Regions from separate parts of the Oleidesulfovibrio vietnamensis genome, predicted to be linked through region 4. Evidence: predicted binding sites of a transcription regulator. Region 4 holds the regulator's gene; each other region holds the start of a gene.
The links. Region 4 encodes sigma-54, which starts transcription at its own class of promoters, with help from an activator protein. Its sites were predicted from a motif close to CTGGCACGGNNNNTGCTT; they were not measured.

Region 1: ACZ5D1_RS12430 (Spy/CpxP family protein refolding chaperone) is a predicted target of sigma-54. The motif match lies at 2,540-2,557, and genes of this name have one in related genera.
Region 2: ACZ5D1_RS02205 (phosphocholine cytidylyltransferase family protein) is a predicted target of sigma-54. The motif match lies at 2,407-2,424, and genes of this name have one in related genera.
Region 3: ACZ5D1_RS06765 (ammonium transporter) is a predicted target of sigma-54. The motif match lies at 2,386-2,403, and genes of this name have one in related genera.

The regions. Positions count from the first base shown of each region.
Region 1 covers NZ_AP042419.1:2,762,853-2,768,084, forward strand. Annotated here, with positions in the region: gene lepB (signal peptidase I) at 1-316, opposite strand, end outside; gene lepA (translation elongation factor 4) at 403-2,208, opposite strand; gene ACZ5D1_RS12430 (Spy/CpxP family protein refolding chaperone) at 2,598-3,323, shown strand; gene ACZ5D1_RS12435 (arsenate reductase ArsC) at 3,418-3,849, opposite strand; gene ACZ5D1_RS12440 (LytR/AlgR family response regulator transcription factor) at 4,083-4,997, shown strand; gene acs (acetate--CoA ligase) at 5,000-5,232, shown strand, end outside.
Region 2 covers NZ_AP042419.1:514,883-520,114, forward strand. Annotated here, with positions in the region: gene ACZ5D1_RS02190 (glycerophosphodiester phosphodiesterase) at 1-590, shown strand, start outside; gene corA (magnesium/cobalt transporter CorA) at 731-1,795, shown strand; gene ACZ5D1_RS02200 (putative quinol monooxygenase) at 1,909-2,205, opposite strand; gene ACZ5D1_RS02205 (phosphocholine cytidylyltransferase family protein) at 2,479-3,153, shown strand; gene ACZ5D1_RS02210 (CDP-glycerol glycerophosphotransferase family protein) at 3,193-4,377, shown strand; gene ACZ5D1_RS02215 (flavodoxin family protein) at 4,497-5,102, shown strand.
Region 3 covers NZ_AP042419.1:1,547,512-1,552,743, reverse strand. Annotated here, with positions in the region: gene ACZ5D1_RS06775 (bifunctional uridylyltransferase/uridylyl-removing protein GlnD) at 1-732, opposite strand, end outside; gene ACZ5D1_RS06770 (P-II family nitrogen regulator) at 770-1,108, opposite strand; gene ACZ5D1_RS06765 (ammonium transporter) at 1,124-2,329, opposite strand; gene tpx (thiol peroxidase) at 2,643-3,158, shown strand; gene ACZ5D1_RS06755 (hypothetical protein) at 3,426-3,890, shown strand; gene ACZ5D1_RS06750 (hypothetical protein) at 3,985-4,224, opposite strand; gene ACZ5D1_RS06745 (Tex family protein) at 4,391-5,232, shown strand, end outside.
Region 4 covers NZ_AP042419.1:2,056,211-2,061,442, reverse strand. Annotated here, with positions in the region: gene ACZ5D1_RS09370 (KdsC family phosphatase) at 1-414, shown strand, start outside; gene lptC (LPS export ABC transporter periplasmic protein LptC) at 415-1,029, shown strand; gene ACZ5D1_RS09360 (LptA/OstA family protein) at 1,016-1,555, shown strand; gene lptB (LPS export ABC transporter ATP-binding protein) at 1,556-2,278, shown strand; gene rpoN (RNA polymerase factor sigma-54) at 2,471-3,895, shown strand; gene hpf (ribosome hibernation-promoting factor, HPF/YfiA family) at 3,947-4,489, shown strand; gene ACZ5D1_RS09340 (PTS sugar transporter subunit IIA) at 4,493-4,942, shown strand; gene rapZ (RNase adapter RapZ) at 5,004-5,232, shown strand, end outside.

The DNA.
Region 1 (5,232 bases), 710 kb from region 4:
CTATGACATCGCCGGGCACGCCGATGACACGTTTGATATAATCGACATCGGGATTGTCGGGAAACTCAAAGACAATGATATCACCGTGTTCCGGGCCGGAACGCTCCAGCAGATAGTCATGTGTGAAGGGAATCTTCACACCGTAGCTGAATTTGTTCACCAGCAGGTAGTCACCTATCTGCAATGTTTCAAGCATGGAGCCTGAAGGGATGGTGTAGGCCTGCACAATAAAGGTGCGTATGACAAGGGCCAGCACCACGGCCACGGAAATAGCTTCCAGAAATTCCACAAAGGGATGCTTTCTCGGTTCCGACATGGGTTTTTCCTTTCTCATGCGCGCGGCGGCGCAGAAGTCGCCGTGCTTGTTTTGCATCGTTTTCTGCTGTGCCGGGCGCCCTGCCGCTATTCGTCATCCACCTGCAGCGCGGCAAGAAAGGCCTCCTGCGGCAGTTCGACGTTGCCCATGCGCTTCATGCGTTTTTTACCCTCTTTCTGCTTTTCAAGCAGTTTTCTTTTACGGGTAATGTCACCGCCGTAGCACTTGGCGGTCACGTTCTTGCGCAGGGGGGCGTTGCGCTCTCTGGCTATAATCTTGTTGCCGATGGCCGCCTGCACCACCACCTCGAACATCTGACGGGGTATGGTACGTTTGAGCCGGAGCGCTATGGCGCGCCCCTGATAATAGGCTTTGTCCCTGTGAACAATGCATGCCAGCGCGTCAACGGGGTCGCCGTTGATCAGCATATCCAGCTTCACAAGGTTTGACTGGCGGTAGTCGATGATCTCGTAATCCATGGAGGCGTACCCGCGCGTAAGCGACTTCAGCTTGTCAAAGAAGTCATACACGATTTCCGCAAAGGGCAGCTCATAGGTGATGATCACACGGTTGACCGCAAGGTAGCGCATATCCTTCTGGATACCGCGTTTTTCTTCGCACAGCTTAAATACGTTGCCCACGAATTCGTTGGGCACGTGAATTTCCATCCGCACATAGGGCTCATACAGCCCTTCGATTTTGGTGGGATCGGGCAGGGCTGCGGGGTTTTCTATGTATTTTTCCTCGCCGTCCACGGTCAGCACCTTGTAGACGACAGAAGGAGCCGTGGCGATAAGCCCTATATTGAACTCACGCTCCAGCCGCTCCTGCACGATTTCCATATGCAGCAGTCCCAGAAAGCCGCAACGGTACCCGAACCCCAGCGCCTGCGATGTTTCCGCCTCAAACGAAAACGCCGCGTCGTTAAGCTGCAGTTTTTCCAGCGCATACTTCAACTGTTCGTATTCGCTGGAATCAGTGGGATATAGTCCGCAGAACACCATGGGCTTGACTTCTTTGAATCCGGGCAGCGGCGTGGCGGCCGGTCTGGACGAATGGGTTACGGTATCGCCCACTTTGGCGTCGCCCAGTTCCTTGATGGCAGCGCATAAAAAGCCCACATCACCGGCGGTAAAGCAGTCGACGTCTTTTGCTTCGGGAGAAAACACCCCCAGCCGCGTCACTTCGTACTTTTTGCCGGTGGCCATCATCTGGATGCTGTCACCCTTTCTGATGGTGCCGTGCATCACGCGGAACATAACCACGACGCCCTGATACGAATCATACCACGAGTCAAAAATCAGCGCCTGAAGCGGCGCATCGGAGTCACCCTCGGGCGCGGGCAGACGTTCCACAATGGCTTCCAGCACCTTGTCCACATTAAGACCGGTCTTGGCGCTCACCTCTACGGCTTCCGCTGCGTCCAGCCCGATGCCGTCTTCGATTTCGGCCTTTACACGGGCAATATCCGAACTGGGCAGATCAATCTTGTTCAGCACCGGAATGATTTCATGATCATGATCAAGGGCCAGAAAAACGTTGGCCAGCGTCTGTGCTTCTACCCCCTGTGTGGCGTCAACCACAAGCAGCGCACCTTCGCACGCCGCAAGCGAGCGTGAAACTTCATAACTGAAGTCCACGTGGCCGGGAGTGTCGATCAGGTTGAGCACATATTCCCTGCCGTCCGCGGCCTTGTACGGAATGCGCACCGCCTGCGCCTTGATGGTGATGCCGCGTTCGCGCTCCAGTTCCATTCTGTCCAGATACTGGTCACGTTTGTCACGCTCGGTCACCAGACCGGTCACGTCCAGAATACGGTCGGCAAGCGTGGACTTGCCATGATCGATATGAGCGATAATGCTGAAATTGCGGATATTTGACTGTTTAGCCATATGTCGGTGGCCGCGCGAAGCGGCACGCCTCCTGTGTGGACTTGGGTGATAGATTCAATAAACGCGGCACCGGCACACATGGCCGCCCCGCGTTGAACAGGAATTCATACGGTATTTGCCTTTCAAAGTCTAATACTACGACCCCCGCCCTCAGGAAAGCCCTGCCGCATGACACCGGCGCCGTGCCGCGGGCCGCCGGTGTATAAAAAAAAGACAGTGTCTTGTTTTTATACAGGGCTCTTCTTCTGTCCGGTGTATAAAAATTGTACACAATTGATGCGCGCCCGATGCAACGAAAAACATTATTCAATAATTATATGCAATTAACAATTTGGCACACCTGTTGCTGTATTGCTGCCAACATTAAGCAACCATCAAGGAGTATCACCATGAATACCATTCGCCGCAACGTAACCGCTTTTGCCCTCGTACTCACTCTCGGCACCGCCGGTGCCGCCGTGGCCGCACAGACCACCACCGGTTCTGCCCAGTCACCCGCTATGAATCACCAGATGCATCAGCAGGCCCCCGGGCATATGAACCATGAAACCGGCGGACACATGATGGGCCACGGCATGGGCGCACACCGGCTCATGCTGACGGAAGAACAGCAGAAGCAGTACGATGCCATTGTGAAAAAAACCTACGCCGACACGGCCAAGGTACGCAGTGAACTGTGGGCACGTTCCGCTGAACTGGATGCACTGCGTATGAACCCCAACGCTTCGCCTGAAATGTTTGCTCCGCTGGCCGACGCCATAGCAGGGCTGCGTACCACTCTGGATACTGCCCGCATGGACATGAATGACAAGCTGGAAAAGGCGCTGGGTATCAGCCTGCCTCTGCGGCACGGCATGTTTCTGACCGGCGGCGCGCAGGGCTGCGGCATGAAAGGCATGAAAGGCATGAAAGGCATGATGCACAAAGGCGCACACATGCAGAAAGGCATGATGCATAAAAATGCACAGTCCGCACAGCTGAACAATGCAGAGAGCAATCTTGTGGCCTGCCTCGGCGGCGGCTCCGGATCCCGCATGAACGGTCTGGGCCACGGCAGCAACGGCGGACACCGCAATCAGGCGGCAGAGCCTGTGGCCGTCTCTTTCGCACTGTAACTCCCGCGGCGCCCCCGTCTTGCCCGCAAATAAACAAAAGCCCCCGCAAGGGGGCTTTTCTGCGTGCTTCTGCGGCCGGAATTCCGGACACGGATTACAGCAGAGGCGCAGGCAGGCTCTGTACAAAATCACGTATGGCGTCGCGCACCCGGCGGTAGTGCTCCAGCGCTTCTTCATGCGTTGCCGCCGTACGCGCCAGAGCCGGCGGATCCGGAAATCCGGCATGAATTCTGCGGCTTTCGGCAGGAAAAAACGGACAGTGCTCACTGGCATGGTCGCAGACAGTGACCACATAGTCGAATGTATCCACATCCAGTTCGGAAACCAGCTTTGACCGGTGGCCGGAAATATCCACTCCGGCCTCGGCCATGACCTCCACCGCCAGCGGATTGAGTCCGTGAGTTTCCACTCCGGCGGAACGCACCTCGAATTCATCGCCTTTCAGCTTTCTGGTCCACCCTTCGGCCATCTGGCTGCGGCACGAATTGCCCGTACAGAGAAACAATATGGTTTTCTTCATCGGCATGCTCTGCCTCCTTGCGTTATGCCGTACAGCTTACACCCCGACAGGCCGTAACAAAAGAACGTACCCCCGGCGGCGGGCGAATGTCGCGCAAATGTCACAAAAACCGGCCCGGCACCCTGTGCGCCATCCCGCTGCGAGACAGGTGACTGCCTGCACAAACAGTCCATTATGCTTCACAGAAGTCGGCAGGCCGTGTACAGTCTTGAAAACCTTATTCTTCTGTCAGGATATCAATGCCCAGACTGACATCGCTCATTCTGCATCCGGACGCTGCCGTCCGGCACAGCCTGCGTGCGCATGTTTCGCAGGTACCCTTTCTGCGCGTGGTGGGCGAAGCGGTATGTGCAAACGAGGCGCAGGAACTGCTGAACGCCATCCATTACGGTGCGGTGTTCTGCGGGGTAGACCTGCAGCAGCCGGAGCAGGGGCTGGAATTCGCCCAGCGACTTATGGGCCGCAGGCACCGTCCGGCACTGGTGTTCATTGCTTCCGACGAAACCCATGCCTTTGCCGGATTCGAGCTGGATGCCACCGACTACCTCATCTGGCCATGTACGGCGCAGCGTTTTTCCAGAACAATTGCCCGGCTGCGGCAGTTCTGCAGCCACTTCAAGCTGGCGCCCGACCCGGAAACCCGCTGGAACGAAAAAGCCGCGCCCGCACCCGCCGGTGCAGCGGGACACGGCCTTCAGACCGATACCACGGCAGAAGACGATGCAACAGTTCAGGTACCGCTGGCTGACGACGAACAGGACGGCTTTCTGGATGCGCTGAAACAGGCATGGGACTACAACAGCACCTACCGCCCTGTAGAAATAGAAAAACTGGCCATCACTTACGAAGGCAAAACCCTGCTGCTGCCCTATGACGAAATAGTTTTTGTGGAAGCCTACGAAGACTATACCTATGTACACACGGCCGAGCAGAAGTATCTGACCTCGTACCGGCTTAAAATTCTTGAAGGCAAACTCAAACCGCACCGTTTTTTCAGAGTGCACCGCAAGTATCTGGTCAATCTGAATATGGTCACGGAAATCGCTTCGCTGCCCGGTTCCAGCTTTATGCTGCGCACCGCAGGCCGCACACGGATCGAACTGCCCATCAGCCGCCGGCGCATCGGCGAACTCAAACAGGTTCTGGGATTGTAACCATGTCCGCCAAACAACCGCTATGCACCGCCCCTGAAGGTTCAGGAACTCTGGACACCCTGCTGTGCGAAGAACGTGTGTTCCGGCCCATGCCGCGCATCGTGGCAGAGGCGAACATGAACCCGCAGGATGTGGCCATCGCCCGCGCCCGCGCGGAAAGCGACTGGCTGGGATTCTGGGAGGAAGCGGCGGAAGAACTTTCGTGGTTCCGCAAATGGGATACCGTGCTGGATGA
Region 2 (5,232 bases), 1.5 Mb from region 4:
ACGCGGGCAGCTGGTTCGGCCGCAAGGATCCTTTCGGTACGGTGGCGTCGGGCGAAGTGACCCGCGGAGCGCTGGCAGCCATGGAAGGACAGCCCGTGCCCTCGCTGGCGGAAGCACTGCGCTTCACCCGTGAACATAGTTTTCCCGTCAACATAGAGATAAAGGAACAGGTGCATTCCCCGGGTGACATGCGCATCATCACAGAGGTGCTTGACATCATACAGGCCGAAGACTGCGCCGGACTGCTGCTGTCTTCGTTCAGCCATGAGTATCTGCGCGAAGTCCGCCGCCAGTGGCCCGAGGTGCCTCTGGCGCTGCTGAGCGAAGGCGCAACGCCCGAAGAAACCCACCCGGCGGACGGCACTGCCAGCGGCATAGCCGGATACCTGCGGGGAATAGGGGCGCAGTCGTACCATCCCGACCATACGGTAACCGATGCCGGGCTGGTGCGCGAGCTGGCGGCGCTGGGCATAACCGTCAATGTGTGGACGGTGAATGACGCCGCCGCAGCCCGCGGTTTTCATGATGCCGGAGCGCGCTGCATCATCACGGACATGCCCCAGCGGCTGGTGCCGGACGGGCGGGGTTAGCGGTACTGCAGAACAGAGAGTGCTCAGTCCGCGCGGTTTTCCGCGCGGACTGTTTTTTTCTGCATCGTTGTGTATGCTGAAGGGCACAGGCGCAGGCACACCCGCACGGTGAACACCGGCGGCCCTGCCACGGAGGAATCATGGCCCGTTTTCTGAAAAAGATGGACACAAGGGCGGGGCGTCCGCCGGGTGCTCTGGTTTTTGTAGGCAGACAGAAAATAGATACGCCGCGTCTGCGTGTCATCGAATACGATGCGGACATGGCACGCGACGATTTTGTGCAGCACCCCGGTCAGCTTGCCGGCCGTACGCGGCCCGATACCGTGCTGTGGTGCAACGTGGACGGCGTGCACGATGCCGGACTGATGGAAACGCTGGGCGGGCTGTTCGGCATACCGGCGCTGGTGCTTGAAGACATCATGAACACAGGCCAGCGCCCCAAGCTTGAAGAGTTTCCCGGCATTGTCTTTGTTTCCATCAAAATGCCTTCACTCAGTCAGGACCGTTCGGCAGTGACGACAGACCAGTTGAGTGCCGTGCTCAGCGACGGCTGTCTGCTTACTTTTCAGGAACGTCCGGGAATGGTTTTTGAGCCGGTGCGCGAGCGGTTGAAAGGGCAGACAGGAAGACTGCGGCGGTACGGGCCGGATTATCTGCTGTACGCGCTGCTGGATTGCGTGTTTGAGGGGTATCTGAAAACCATTGAGGCACTGGGCGAGCGCATAGAAGAGCTGGACGACGAAATTTTTGAAGACCCCACGCCTGAACTGCTGCAGGAGATAACGCATTATCGCCGCGAGATGGCCTACATACGCAAGGCGGTGCGCCCCGCGAGGGAAATCGCGTTGCGCATGGCGCGGGTGGAAAACGGCCTTGTGGGCGAGGGCATTCAGCCTTTTCTGCGCGACCTTGCCGATATGGCCGAGATGACCGCCGATGCCGTGGAGGTGTACCGCGAACTGCTGAACGACCATCAGAACAGTTATAACATGGCGGTGGGCAACAGACTGAACGACATCATGAAGTTTCTGACCATTTTTTCCACGGTATTCATTCCGCTGTCGTTTCTTGCCGGTGTGTACGGAATGAACTTTGACGTGATGCCCGAACTGCACGTGGAGTATGCCTATTTTGTGCTGCTGGGCGTCATGGTGGCTGTCGCGGGGGGCATGCTGGTGTATTTCCGCTGGCGCCGCTGGCTGTGACACTGCACGCCGCAGCATGCCGCCGCGGTGCATGACAGTGGCAGGGACAGCACGGACGCAGTCTGCCGGAACCGCTCCGGCAGGCAGACTGCCGCCTGAAGGCGCCGCGCCGGCTACAGCGTTACCGGAGTGCTCCGGGTTGTGTGCAGGGTTACATCGCCGGCAAGCCAGTCTTTTGTGGTGCGGCGGTGCTCGTTCATGTGGGGCTGTTCAAGGTGGGCGCGCAGCGCATCCATGTCCTGCCATTCTTCGTACATGAAAAGCATATCAGGCCGGTACGGGTCGGTGTACAGGTTGTACGTCAGACAGCCCTGTTCGGCGCGTACCACCGGTGCCAGCGCATGCATATGGCTGATGAAGTCCGCCGCATGCTGCGGTTTGACGGGTATGTGTACGGTGACGGTTATCATGATGCTCCTTGCTGCCGCGCTGCGGAACAAGCCGCCCGCGGCCGGTGTATGAGGTCTGACGGGGTTTTGACAGCGACTCCCGTCTGCCGGTTGTATATCAGATGCCGGTCAGTCAGTCACGGGCCGCACGGCGGGCAGTTCCCGGCAGTTTCTGGCAGTTTCAGGCTGTGTCAGGTCGTGCCGGGCAGACTGTGCCCGGACGTGGCATGTAACTTGCTTGGTACTGCGCAGGCCGGGCCGTTTTTCTTACCTTTAGCCACAGGGGCGTATGACATGAAAGCAGTCATCCTTGCCGCCGGCGTCGGAAGCCGTCTTGGCAGACCGTTTCCCAAATCGTTGTCCCGTCTGCCTTCGGGCGAGTGCATTCTGGGCAGACAGATACGCATTCTGCGCGAGATAGGCATCAGAGAAGTGCATGTGGTCGTGGGCTTTAAAAAGTCGCTGCTCATGGAAGAATTTCCCAATGTGTGCTTCCGCTACAATCCGGTGTTTTACATCACCAACACTTCCAAGAGTCTGCTTGCGGGCATAGAAGATCTGGACGATGATATTCTGTGGGCCAACGGTGATGTGGTTTTTGACCCCGAGGTGGCGCTGCGTCTGATGCAGGCCGGGGGCAATGCCGTGGCGGTGGACCGCAAAAAATGCGGAGAAGAGGAAGTGAAGTACCGCACGGATGCCGCAGGCTTCATAACCGCCATTTCAAAGCAGGTCGAGAATCCGGAAGGTGAGGCCGTGGGACTTAATCTTGTTTCGCGCGGAAGCCTGCCCGATCTGGTTGCGGCGCTGGAATCCTGCCGCCCCGACGATTACTTTGAACGGGCGTTGGAAATGCTGGTGGAAAAAACGCCTTACCGGGCCGTTGATATTTCCGATTACCGGTGCATTGAGGTGGACTTTAAAGGGGATCTGGACGAGGCGCGCCGTCTTTTTAACGAAGGTGCGTGACGTTCTGCCCGTAACTGACGCGTAATTGCGGGGAAACAGATGGGAACCGATATCGGCAGCCTGTTTACGGCGCTATCGCAGCGTGCACCCAAGGAAAATCTTGCAGTGTTCATCGGGCGCATAGGCGGGCGCTTCATGGACAATACCAAATATCTGTTCCGCCACTGCGTGCAGACAGAGCAGCCGTTTTCTTCGGTCTTTCTTACCCATCATGCCGATGACTATGACATGCTGCGTGACGCCGGACTGCCGTGTCTCATGTTTCCGTCGGAAGAGGCCATAGCCATGTTGCCGCGGGCAAAGGCAGTGGTCTGCGATGATTTCTGGTGGCGTATGGAGACACCGGCGCGTTTTCTGCTTTCCGGCGCGCAGATACTCCAGTTGTGGCATGGTATTCCGCTGAAGCTGATAGGCATGCCGGAAGCGGAATCTGCCGTGAACATGGATGCGGAAAAACGGCAGATGCTGCGTGCGGGCTATTCGGGATACGATGCGGTTGTCTCCACGTCGCCCTTTGTCACCGGAACGGGGCTGGGGCGGGCTTTTGCATGTGATGAAATATGGGAGACCGGGTATCCGCGCAACGACATGCTGTTCCGCACGCCTGATGCCATAGATATGCTGGGCGTGGACAGGGAAGCATACGACGCCATGGAGCGGTTTCGCGGGGCGGGGTTTAAAACGGTGTTTTACATGCCGACCTTCCGCGATACCGGCGGGGACGCTTTTGAAAACGGTGCGCTTGATCTTGAGCGGTTGGATATTTTCTGCCGCCGTCAGAAAATCGCGTTCTTCTTCAAATTTCACCCGTATGTGAACGTACCCGTGCCCCGGCATCTCAAGGCCGTGCACAGCGTGCAGTTCAATTCCGACGCCTACCCGCTGCTGGCCCAGACAGATTGTCTGCTGACCGATTATTCTTCGGTGGCCTATGATTTTCTGCTTACGGGCAGGCCGGTCGTGTTTTTCCCGTATGATCTTGAAAAATATCTGGCCTGCGACAGGGCCATGTTCTACCGCTACGAAGATATGTCTCCGGGCCCGCGGCCGGTGAACGAGCCTGAGCTGTTCGAAGCGTTGTTCAGGGTATGCAAGGGCGGTGAAGATCCGTGGCGGGAAGAGCGCAACGCGTTGTGCGCCAAACTTTTTTCCGCATGTGACGGCCATGCTGCCGGCAGGGTGGCCCGGCTGATGCGGTCGCGTTTTTTTGCAGGGGGGGCATAGCGCGCGTTACGGTATGTTTGCAGAGAACTTTCTGCTGTGGCACCCTGCCAGGACAGACGGGGATGTTCCGCTGATATGCGGAGATGTTCCGGGGTGCAAAGCATAACAGGAGGACGCCTGTGATTCTCGGAGTTGAAGGCAGTCCGCGCCGGTCCGGTAATTCGCATAAACTGCTTGAAGCGGTACTGGAAGGCGCTGCGGATGCGGGGCAGGAAGGGTACGCCGTACACCTGCGCGATTACCGGTACGACCCGTGCGTGGGCTGCGAACAGTGCAGAACGGAAAAGGCCTGCACGCGTTTCCGTGACGGCATGACGCTGCTGTATCCGCATGTGGACGGCAGCACGGGACTTGTGCTTGTTTCGCCGGTGCACAATTACAACATCACGGCGTGGATGAAAGCTTTTATCGACAGATTGTACTGTTATTACGATTTCAGCGATACACGGCCACGCGCGTGGCGCAGCAGGCTGGCAGAACAGAACAGGGCGGCCGTCATTGCCGCGGTGGCGGAGCAGGAAACTCCGGAAAATCTGGGTGTTGCGCTGGAGGCCATGCGTCTTCCGCTGGAGGCCATGCGTCTTCCGCTGGAGGCGCTCGGGTACCGTGTGGTGGCGCAGCTGCCTGTGCTGAGGCTGTTTGACAGGGGGCTGGTGGCAAAGCATGAAGATGTGCTGCAGGCCGCCCGTGAAGCGGGCAGAAAGCTTGCTGAAGCCGTGACATAGTCTGTCTGCGGCGCGGTGGTCTGGCTGTCCGCCGCCAACAGTTGTTCCGCTGCGGTTCATGCGCTGCCGCGTGCGTTGCCGCTCTCCGGCCATGCGCCCTATAAAACCGGTGCCTGCAGATATTGCCGTG
Region 3 (5,232 bases), 510 kb from region 4:
ATCTTCTGCAGAAAAACCCACACGCCGCAGCGCCGCGTGCAGCCCGCAGCCGATGCCAAACCGGCACATGAGCATCCAGCGGATCAGGTGATAATCCCGCAGTCCGCCAAGCCCCTCCTTCAGGTTGGGCTCCAGCAGCAGTGCTCCGTCGCCATGCGATGCCAGCCGGCGTTCATGCTCCGTGTCCAGCCAGTCCGCAAAAGCTTTACCGCGCCGCGGGAGCACCTTTTCCTCCAGACGCTCCATCATTTCAGCAAATACAGCCTCGCTGCCGGTAACAAAGCGCGCATCAAGCAAAGAGGCCAGTACCTTATGGTCCTTTGCTGCCAGTTTCAGGCAATCTCCCACAGTGCGGAACCCGTGGCCGAGTGCATACCCTGCATCCCACAAAGGCAGAAACAGCGGCTGCGCAAGGTCGATGGCCTGCGGCGGTATGGAGCGGCGACAGAGAATGAGGATATCAATATCTGAGCCGGGGCACAGTTCGCCCCGCCCGTATCCGCCTGTGGCCACCAAAGCCACTTTGCCGCCGGCGGCTCCCGTTGAAGAAAGGCGCGAGACAAAATACCTGTCCAGCAGGGCGCTCAGTTCGCGCTCGTAGCGGGGCAGCCTTCCGTCGGGCGGTCCCCCGAGCTGCGAGTCAAAGACCGCACGTCCGGCCATGAGCACGGCACAGGAATCAGCGGCTTCATATGCGTCATGGCCGGACGGCGTCATTTTTTCCACAGGCATCAACTCTCCACAGGTTGCTTTTCAGGATGCAGACAGATCAGACAGCGCCGGTTCCGGTCTCTCCCGTCCGGATGCGCACCACGTCATCCACGGGAATGATGAATATCTTGCCGTCACCGACTTTCCCCGTCCGTGCGGCTTTCATTACTGTTTCCACCACACTCTGCACCTGATCGTCTTCCACCACGACCTCAATCTTGGCCTTGGGCATGAAATCAACCTGATACTCCGCACCGCGGTAAACTTCCTTGTGGCCGCGCTGCCTGCCGAAGCCTTTGACCTCGGAAACGGTCATGCCTTTTATATCAAGCTCGGTAAGACTTTCTTTCACCTCATCCAGCTTGAAGGGCCTGATGATGATTTCAACTTTTTTCATACTGAGTCCCTGCCTTTACATCTGGTAGGCGGTTTCGTTGTGTTCACTCACATCAAGACCGGCAAGCTCGGCTTCACCGGAGACCCTGAGTCCCATGACCGCATCGACAGCCTTGAAAAGCAACCAGCTGGCAACATAGCAAAACAGCCATGTAGCCACAACCGAGACAAACTGCACCCAGAGCTGATATGCGTTGCCGTGCAGCAGACCGTCTGCCCCGCCCACGGCGGCATCGGCAAAAATTCCGGTTGCCAGCGCGCCCCACGTGCCCCCAACACCATGAATCCCCACCACATCAAGAGCGTCATCATAACGCAGCTTGTGCTTGAGAAACACACCGCCGTAGCACAGCACTCCGCCGGCCAGCCCGATGAACACCGCTGAAGCCGGTGTGACAAACCCTGCCGCGGGAGTAATGGCAACCAGTCCCGCCACGGCTCCCGAAGCCGCACCAAGAGTTGTTGCTCTGCCGCCATGCAGTTTTTCCACGGCAAGCCAGCCCACCAGAGCCGCAGCCGCGGCAAGATGTGTGGTTACAAATGCATTGGCTGCCGCGCCGTTGGCCGCCAGCGCGCTTCCGGCGTTAAAACCGAACCAGCCGAACCACAGAATACCTGCTCCCAGTACTGTCATGGGCAGATTGTGCGGAATAAATGCCTCGCGCCCATATCCGCGGCGCAGTCCCAGCACATTGGCAGCCGCCAGCGCAGCAGCGGCAGAGCTCATATGCACCACGGCCCCCCCGGCAAAATCAAGCGCACCCATCCGGGCCATCCATCCGCCGCCCCAAACCCAGTGCGCCATGGGCGCATACACCAGCACAAGCCATAAAACAGAAAACAGCACCATCGCCCCGAAACGGATACGTTCGGCATAGGCACCCGAAATCAGCGCCGGTGTGATAACGGCAAACATGCACTGAAAAACCATGAACAGCAGATGCGGCAGATTATCGACCGGACCCGGTTCCGTGCCTACGTTTTGCAGAAAAAGATACTCCAACCCGCCGATAATGCCCCCGTGGTCACTGCCGAACGCCAGAGAATACCCCACTGCCCACCAGACAAGCGAGGCAATGCCGAGCAACGCCACGCTGTGCATGGTGGTGCTGAGCACATTGCGCGATCTGACAAGCCCCCCGTAAAACAACGCCAGCCCCGGTGTCATAAACATCACCAGAGCCGAACAGACAAGAATGAAAGCGGTATCTGCCGCGTTCATAGACTCCTCCTGAAGTAAAAACAAAAAATTGCAATCCCCTGCCGGTAGCCGGAAGAAAGCAAGCAGCAGGCCAGAAGAAGTTTTTTTCGCAATCATTGCCGGTTACGAAAGACAGCTCATCCGGGCGGCATGGCAAAAGCACATTTTTATACATATTTGTTATTTTTTACAAATCAATAAACACAATTTTGTTAAAACAAGAAAAGATGCTGCCGAGGTAAGTTTTTTGTCTGCGCCCATTCCCATAGCAGCACTCGTGTGTTATGAGAGTAGTTCCTAATAATTCAAGACCTCTCTCCAAAGGAGATCAGCTATGAACGAACGTACCGGAATCATCACGTTTAAAGGCAACGGCCTCACCCTGCAGGGAACCCCTGTGGAAAAAGGCGGCAAAGCCCCCGACTTTACAGTGCTTGCCAATGATCTTTCGCCCCGCACACTGGCAGACTATAAAGGAAAGGTACTTATCCTCAGTTCGGTGCCTTCGCTCGACACCCCCGTATGCGATGTGGAAACCCGCAGGTTCAATCAGGAGGCAGCCAACCTCGGCGATGACGTGAAGGTGCTGACGGTGAGCGCCGACCTGCCCTTTGCGCAGGCCCGCTGGTGCGGCGCCGCCGGCATTGATGCCGTGGAAACGCTTTCCGACCACAAAGATCTTGCTTTCGGTAATGCATACGGCGTGGTCATAAAAGAACTGCGCCTGCTGGCAAGAGCAGTTTTCGTCGTCAACCGCGATGGCGTCATCACCTATCAGCAGATAGTGCCTGAAGTCACTTCGGAACCCGACTACGAAGCTGCCATTGCAGCCGCCAAAGCGGCATTGTAACCGGACCATGAAAGGGCGGCCTGCAGGCCGCCCTTTTTTTCAATACGTCCACACCTGACATTTGTCGCCTCAGAACCCATGCCACCACGGTATGCCCCGCAAGCATCTCGCCCTGCAGCCGCATGAAAACAGCATCCGGCCCCTCTGACTGAAAAAACGCCGCCGCCCGCAGCACGGCCGCGCAGCGCGTCCTTCTGTCACACTTGCCCGCCGCCCTCTCCTGCGCTAGGTTGCGGACTGCACATAGTCAGCCCAAAGGAGCCGCCCGTGACCACGGAACATATACGAACGCATATCATTACCACGGTGCTCAGCCGTCTTGACCGCGACCACAGCAGCCGTCAGGAGGCGCTGGAAGAATTCATGAGCGTAACTCTGCCCGCAGTGGATCAGCGTGCGGCACGGCAGGTATCGGGGCTGGTGCCCACCATTCCCGACACTATTTATGAAAAATGGGCCGCCATGTTTGCAGACCGCCTGCTGGAAACAGTTGAAGAAAAACAGCTCCAGATGCTGTGTGACGGCAAAAAAGACAATGAGGCCACCCTGTGCCTTGTCTATCTGATGTTTATGGAATCGGAAAAAATGGAAAAGCAGATAGCGGAAGACCTGCACGCGCTGGGCATGCAGTCATCCGCCTCTGACGCGGTGGGCAACATGCTGGGGGTTTATTTCCGCAGCAGGCTGGAACAAAGACAGCAGACAACACAAGAGGCATCTGCACGCCAGTAACAGCAACACGGATTCCGGCGTACACAGCAGGCAAGGGCCGCCGTGGCTGCGGCGGCCCGTACAGTTCAGTCACGCAGCCGCGCTGCCGGCACGGTTATCTTTTTTCAACCCGCAGGCCGGCTTCCTCGGCAATTACACCGTATGTACAGCCCCCGCACTCCAGTTCCCAGTCCATTCCGGGAAACAGACTGGCTCTGGCTGACCATTCATCGTTTACAAAGATGTCCTTGGCTCCGCCGTTTTCTTCATACCGCAGTTGCGTGTCACCGGCCAGCCGGGCAAGCTCCCCCTCTATAAGGAGCAGCGGCAGGGTCGTTGCGCTTTGCGTCGACATGGTAAGCACCTCCTTGGACATGGACTGCAGACACCGCGCACAATCAGACCCGATCCGGACCTGCACGGCGGTTCTGCCCGAAAAAAAGTAAACACACACTTACATAATAGACATCAGCGGCGCCATGTCCAGCACCCAGATACAACCCGTAACCACAGAGAAATTCATGTCGCAGCATATACAAATCCTCTCCGCGGAACTCGGCGTTCCGCGCTCCGGCATCACCGCCGCCGCAGCCCTGCTGGACGAAGGAGCCACAGTGCCCTTCATCAGCCGCTACCGCAAGGAAGCCACCGGCGGGCTGGATGAAACCGTCATCACCGCCATACGCGACGGCATGACCAGACTGCGCGCTCTGGACAAACGTCGCGAAGCGGTCATTGCCTCGTTGCAGGAACGCGACCTGCTGACTGCCGAACTGCACGGTGCGGTTATGCAGGCAGCCACCATGACCGCGCTGGAAGACGTATACCTGCCGTACAAGCCCAAACGCCGCACCCGTGCACAGATGGCGCGGGAACGCGGACTGGAACCGCTGGCAGACCTGCTGATGCAGCAGCGCGGACGCAGAGTGCACGACGATGCACTTGCATTTATCACTCCGGACGGCACCCCCAAAGAGACAGCAGTGCCCGATTCCGCATCCGCCCTGGCAGGAGCCAGAGACATAGTGGCCGAACGGATAAGCGAAGATACTGCAGCGCGGCAGGCCCTCCGGCAGCTGTTCCGCGAAAAAGGCATAATAAGCTCCGCCGTAAGCAAAGGGAAAGAAGAGGAAGGCGCCAAATTCCGTGACTGGTTTGCCTGGTCGGAACCTGCGGCCAAGGCTGCGGGCCACCGCATTCTGGCCCTGCTGCGCGGTGAGCGTGAAGGTGTGCTGACGGTACGGCTGCGCCCTGACGACACGGCTGCGCTGACCCTGCTCAAACGCCGTTTTCTGAAAAAACAGGTTCCGCTGCACATGCAGGGATCTGAGGAAACCGACAGCGGCAATGTGGTACTGGCTGT
Region 4 (5,232 bases):
CGCTTCAATGTGCAGGACGGGCTGGGAATCAAGATGGCTCAGTCAGCAGGGCTTGTCGTGGCCGTGATTACCGGTCTTGACTCTGAAGCCGTGGCCGAGCGTGTGCGCGGGCTGGGCATAGAGGACTACCATGCGGGCTTCACGCACAAGCTGGACGTCATGCAGGGATTGCTTGAAAAATATGCTCTCAAACCGGAGCAGGCCGCTTTTCTGGGCGATGACTGGGTGGATCTGGCCCCGCTCAATCTTGTGGGGCTGCCCATGGCAGTGGCCAACGCCCAGCCGGAGGTAAAGGCCGTGGCCAAATATGTCACCACCGCCACGGGAGGCCATGGCGCCGTGCGCGAAGCTGTACGTTTTATCCTTGATGCCCAGAACAAACTGGCTCCCATGCTCAGGGAGTGGTCTTCCTAGATGTCCCGCCGCAGAATGTACTGGGTCGCCGGTATGCTGATTCTGCTCGCCGGCCTGCTGTTGTATGCGGCCATGGGGGCACGTCAGGTCAGTGAAGTGCGACGCTCTCTGACCGATGCCCAGCCTGCCGTGGAAGGTAATGTCGATCTGGCGCTGTCGGGTGTGCGCCTGAAGCAGGGCGAAAAAGGACGCGAACTGTGGACGCTGGAAGCTGAAAAAGCGTTTTATGACCAGCAGGGCGACACTGTACGCATCAAGCAGCCCGACATTGTCTATTTTCTTGAAAAACAAAACGACAACCTGAGTGTTAAAGCGCGCTGGGGCGAAATAAAGCAGAGCAGCCAGTCCATGCGTCTGTGGGACGATGTGGTTCTGGTGCAGACAGACAAAATGCTTAAAACATCTCTGCTGACCTACCTTGGCAGCTCCCGTGAACTGACCATGCCCGAAAAGGTATGGTTTGAAACCGGCGCCATGAACGGTACCATGCATGACGTGCTGTGGCTGCTGGACACTAACGTCATTAAAGCCCGCGGAAGCGTTGACATGGTTCTGTACCTTGAAGACGGCTTCAGCGGCTTAGCCCGAGGAGAAAAACGTCATGAACAGAATTAGCATAACAGGCCACATGATTATGGTGCTGCTTGCCTGTCTGGTTTTGCAGGCCGCCCCCGCCACCGCGGCAGAGGATATTCCCACCTCCATCACATCTAAGACCATGACTTATGACGCCAACGCCCAGCTGATCATTTTTGAACAGGATGTGTACGTGCAGCGCGGTGAGTTTGAACTGTGGGCGGACTCCATCTCCGTCTATCTGGACAAGAACGCCAGTGCCGCCGCGAAGCAAAACGACGCCGAAGGCCCTGCCATTGACGCCGGCCAGATCAACAGGCTGGTGGCCGAAGGTAATGTACGCATGAAGCAGCTGACGAAATCGGGAGAATGCCGCAAGGCCACCTACAAGGTTTCGGAAGGACTGCTTGTGATGGAAGGAGACCCCGTACTTCGCGACGAGGGCAACAGTATCGGCGGGCAGGAAATCAGGTTTTATGTGAACGAGAACAGAAGTGAAGTGTTGGGCGCGCCTGGTAAGCCCGTCAATGCGGTTTTTTCCGCCCCCAAAAGGATGAAGAAGTAAATGGCGGTCATTCAGGCTACAGGGTTGCGCAAGCAATACGGTTCGCGCGAAGTGGTCTGCGGCGTTTCCCTGAATGTGAAACAGGGGGAAATTGTCGGCCTGCTGGGCCCCAACGGCGCGGGCAAGACCACGACATTTTATATGCTCATAGGCATTGTAAAGCCCAATGCCGGCGAGGTGCAGCTGGATGACCTGAGCATATCCGACTGGCCGCTGCATGAACGCGCCCGTATCGGTTTGAGCTATCTGCCTCAGGAAAGTTCTGTTTTTAAAAAACTCACTGTCACTCAGAATCTGCAGATGATTCTGGAACATGTGGGATTGAGCAAAAAAGCTCAGCAGGCAAGAGCGCAGGAACTGCTTGAAGAGTTCGGCATCACCCACATCGCCGATTCATACGCCATGCACCTGTCCGGCGGTGAACGGCGGCGGCTGGAAATCGCCCGGGCCCTCATCCGCGCCCCGAAGTTCATCCTGCTTGATGAACCGTTTGCCGGCATTGATCCTCTGGCCGTGGATGATATTCAGGAAATAATCAAAAAACTGCGCGACAAAGGTATCGGGGTGTTGATCTCTGATCATAATGTGCGTGAAACATTGAATATCTGCGACAGGGCTTATCTCGTTTACGAAGGAAGGGTCATTCTGGAAGGCACTCCGGAAGCCATTGTGGCCGATCCCAAGGCCCGCAGTGTCTATCTGGGAGAGGGCTTCTGCCTGTAAGTCCCCCGGCTCCGGTTGCATCACACAGATATATGTGGCAGAAAAGAGTCATGGAATGTATTTTGGAATGATTTTTGGATAACAGAACGGAATATACGTTTCCGCTGTCTCCGGTATCAGGGCTTTGATATTCTCTGAGCAATAAAAACAAAATATATTCAGCTTTTATAATCTTAAGGATTCGGTTGAACAATGGCTTTAGAGTTACGACAGCAGCTTAAACTCGCTCAGCAGCTTGTGATGACGCCCCAGCTTCAGCAGGCGATCAAACTGTTGCAGCTTTCACGCGTCGAGCTCGTTGAAACCGTTCAGCAGGAACTGCTGGAAAACCCGTTTCTTGAAGAAACACAGGAAGAGCGCCCAGTCTCTCAGGCTGAAGAGAGAGCCCCGAGAGCAGAAGAAGCCGACCCTTTCCGTCAGGAATTGGTAAAGAATGCCGACTGGGAAAACTATCTTGGCGATTTTGCCAGTACCGGCAAACAGGCAGGCGGACGCGACGCGGAAGTGCCGGAAGAGATGACCGCCTTTGAGGCTCGTTTTTCATCCAGCCCCACGCTGGAAGGGCATCTCAGCTGGCAGCTGCGCTTGTCTTCCGCCACGGAAAAACAGCTGGACATAGCAGAAGTCATAATCGGCAACCTTTCGCCTGCGGGGTATCTGCAGGCGACGGTGGAAAACGTGGCGGAAATGGCCGGTGCCGGTACGGCAGAGGTGGAAGAAACGCTGCATCTGCTGCAGCGGCTTGATCCCGTGGGCATAGCGGCGCGTACTCCGCAGGAATGCCTTCTGGTTCAGGTCGAAGTGCTTGGATACGACCGCGACCCTGTGCTTGTCGAGCTGATCCGCGATCATCTGGAAGACCTGGAAAAACGACGGTACAAGCCTCTTCTCAGAAAATATCGTCTGGGAATGGACGACCTTAAAGAATATCTTGACCTTATCCAGACTCTTGACCCCATGCCGGGCTCCCGCTTCGGTAACGAACAGCCCGCGTATGTCAGCCCCGATGTCTACGTGTATAAAAGCGAGGATGATTTTATCATCCTGCTGAACGAAGACGGCCTGCCACATCTCCAGCTGAGTGAATTTTATAAAGAAGGCGTCAAGGGCACCACTGATAAAGAAAAGGACTACGTGCAGGAAAAAATGCGCTCCGCCTCGTGGCTTATAAAAAGCCTTTATCAACGGCAGCGAACCCTGTACAAAGTAGTTGAGAGCATTATTAAATATCAGAGGGGTTTTTTCGAGGAAGGCGTATCCCGGCTTCGCCCGCTTATTCTCAAGGATATAGCGGACGACATAGGAATGCACGAATCAACCGTCAGCCGTATTACAACAAACAAGTATGTGGCTACCCCCCATGGTATTGTGGAGCTTAAGTATTTCTTTAACAGTGCACTGGCGTTAAACGACGGAACAGAGGTAGGTTCTGAAAGTGTGAAAGCGCTGATAAAGAACCTGATTTCTGAAGAAAATCCTAAAGAACCGCTCAGTGACGAAAAGATCGGAGAAATTCTTAAAGAAAAGTTGCAAGTCAATATTGCTCGAAGAACCGTGGCGAAGTATCGTACAGCTATGGGAATCCCTTCTTCTTCGAAACGAAAAGCTGTATTTTAGGCCAAAGGATTTCCGGCAGAAATGCCTGATACTGAATCTCTGGAGGTTTTTATGAACATCGCTTTCACTTTCAAGAACTTCGAGCCTTCCGATCACTTGAAAAAGTATGCCAACCGCCGTTTTGAAAAGCTCGGACGCTTTTTGAATAAGTCAGAAAACCTTGAGTTACAGGTTCTGTTGAGCGTTGATAAATTCCGGCACAAGGCGGAAGTACAATGCACGGGCGAGGGGTTGAATCTCTCTGCAGTGGAGCAGAGCGAGGATATGTATGCCACTATTGATCTTGTGCTGGATAAGCTGGAAGCACAGGTCAAGAAACACGCAGAAAAGACTAAGGATCGGCGCCGTTCCAGCAGTGATGACAGCGTGCGTATGGATGTGTTCAATTACAAAGACAATGACGGCGTGCGCGAGCGCACCATCATTGAAACTGATGAGATTGATCCCAAACCCATGCATATTGATGAAGCTGCCATGCAGCTTGAGGCGCTGGATTACGAGTTTCTCGTTTTCAAAAACGCGCAGAACAACCGCGTGAATGTCATCTACCGTCGCAAGGACGGAGACTTCGGGCTGATCGATCCGGGATTCTAAAAAATGAAACTGGGTGAATACCTGGATAAAGACCTCATAATTCATGAGCTTTCCGCCAGCACCAAAACTGAGGTGCTGGCGGAACTTGTGAAACCGGTCATCCAAAAATATCCGGAACTGGATCAGAATACCGTGGTCCGCATTCTGCAGGACCGTGAAAATCTGGGAACAACCGGCATCGGTGACGGCATAGCCATACCGCACGGCAAGGTGGAGGGGCTTGACCACATCGTGCTGGTGGTCGGTCGCAGTTCTGAAGGGCTTGATTTTGAAGCGCTTGATTACAAGCTGTGTAACGTATTCTTTCTTGTTCTTGCTCCAGAACAGGTGGCCGGCATGCATCTGCGCATTCTCGCACAGATTTCGCGTCTGCTGAAAGACAAAGAATTCAGAGCTGAATTTGCTCAGGCAGATTCGGAAGATACCTTGTGGGAGCTTTTGCAGAAGGCGTAACGGAAAGGGGCGGACGCCGGTGGTGCCGCTCTGTCTAAAAGGTAGGAAAAGGGGTTGCGCCGTGAAAAAGAGTGAAAGTCTGCCGGTTCTTATAGTCACAGGACTTTCCGGCGCGGGCAAAAGCACGGTGCTCAATGTATTCGAGGACTTGCGCTTTTTTACCATAGACGGGCTGCCGGTGGGGGTAGTGGCCGACCTGTTGGAACATCTTGCACGTGATGCCATGGGGCGCTACCGCGGCGTGGTGCTGGGCATGGACCTGCGCCAGTTCGATTTTCTGGATGAATTCG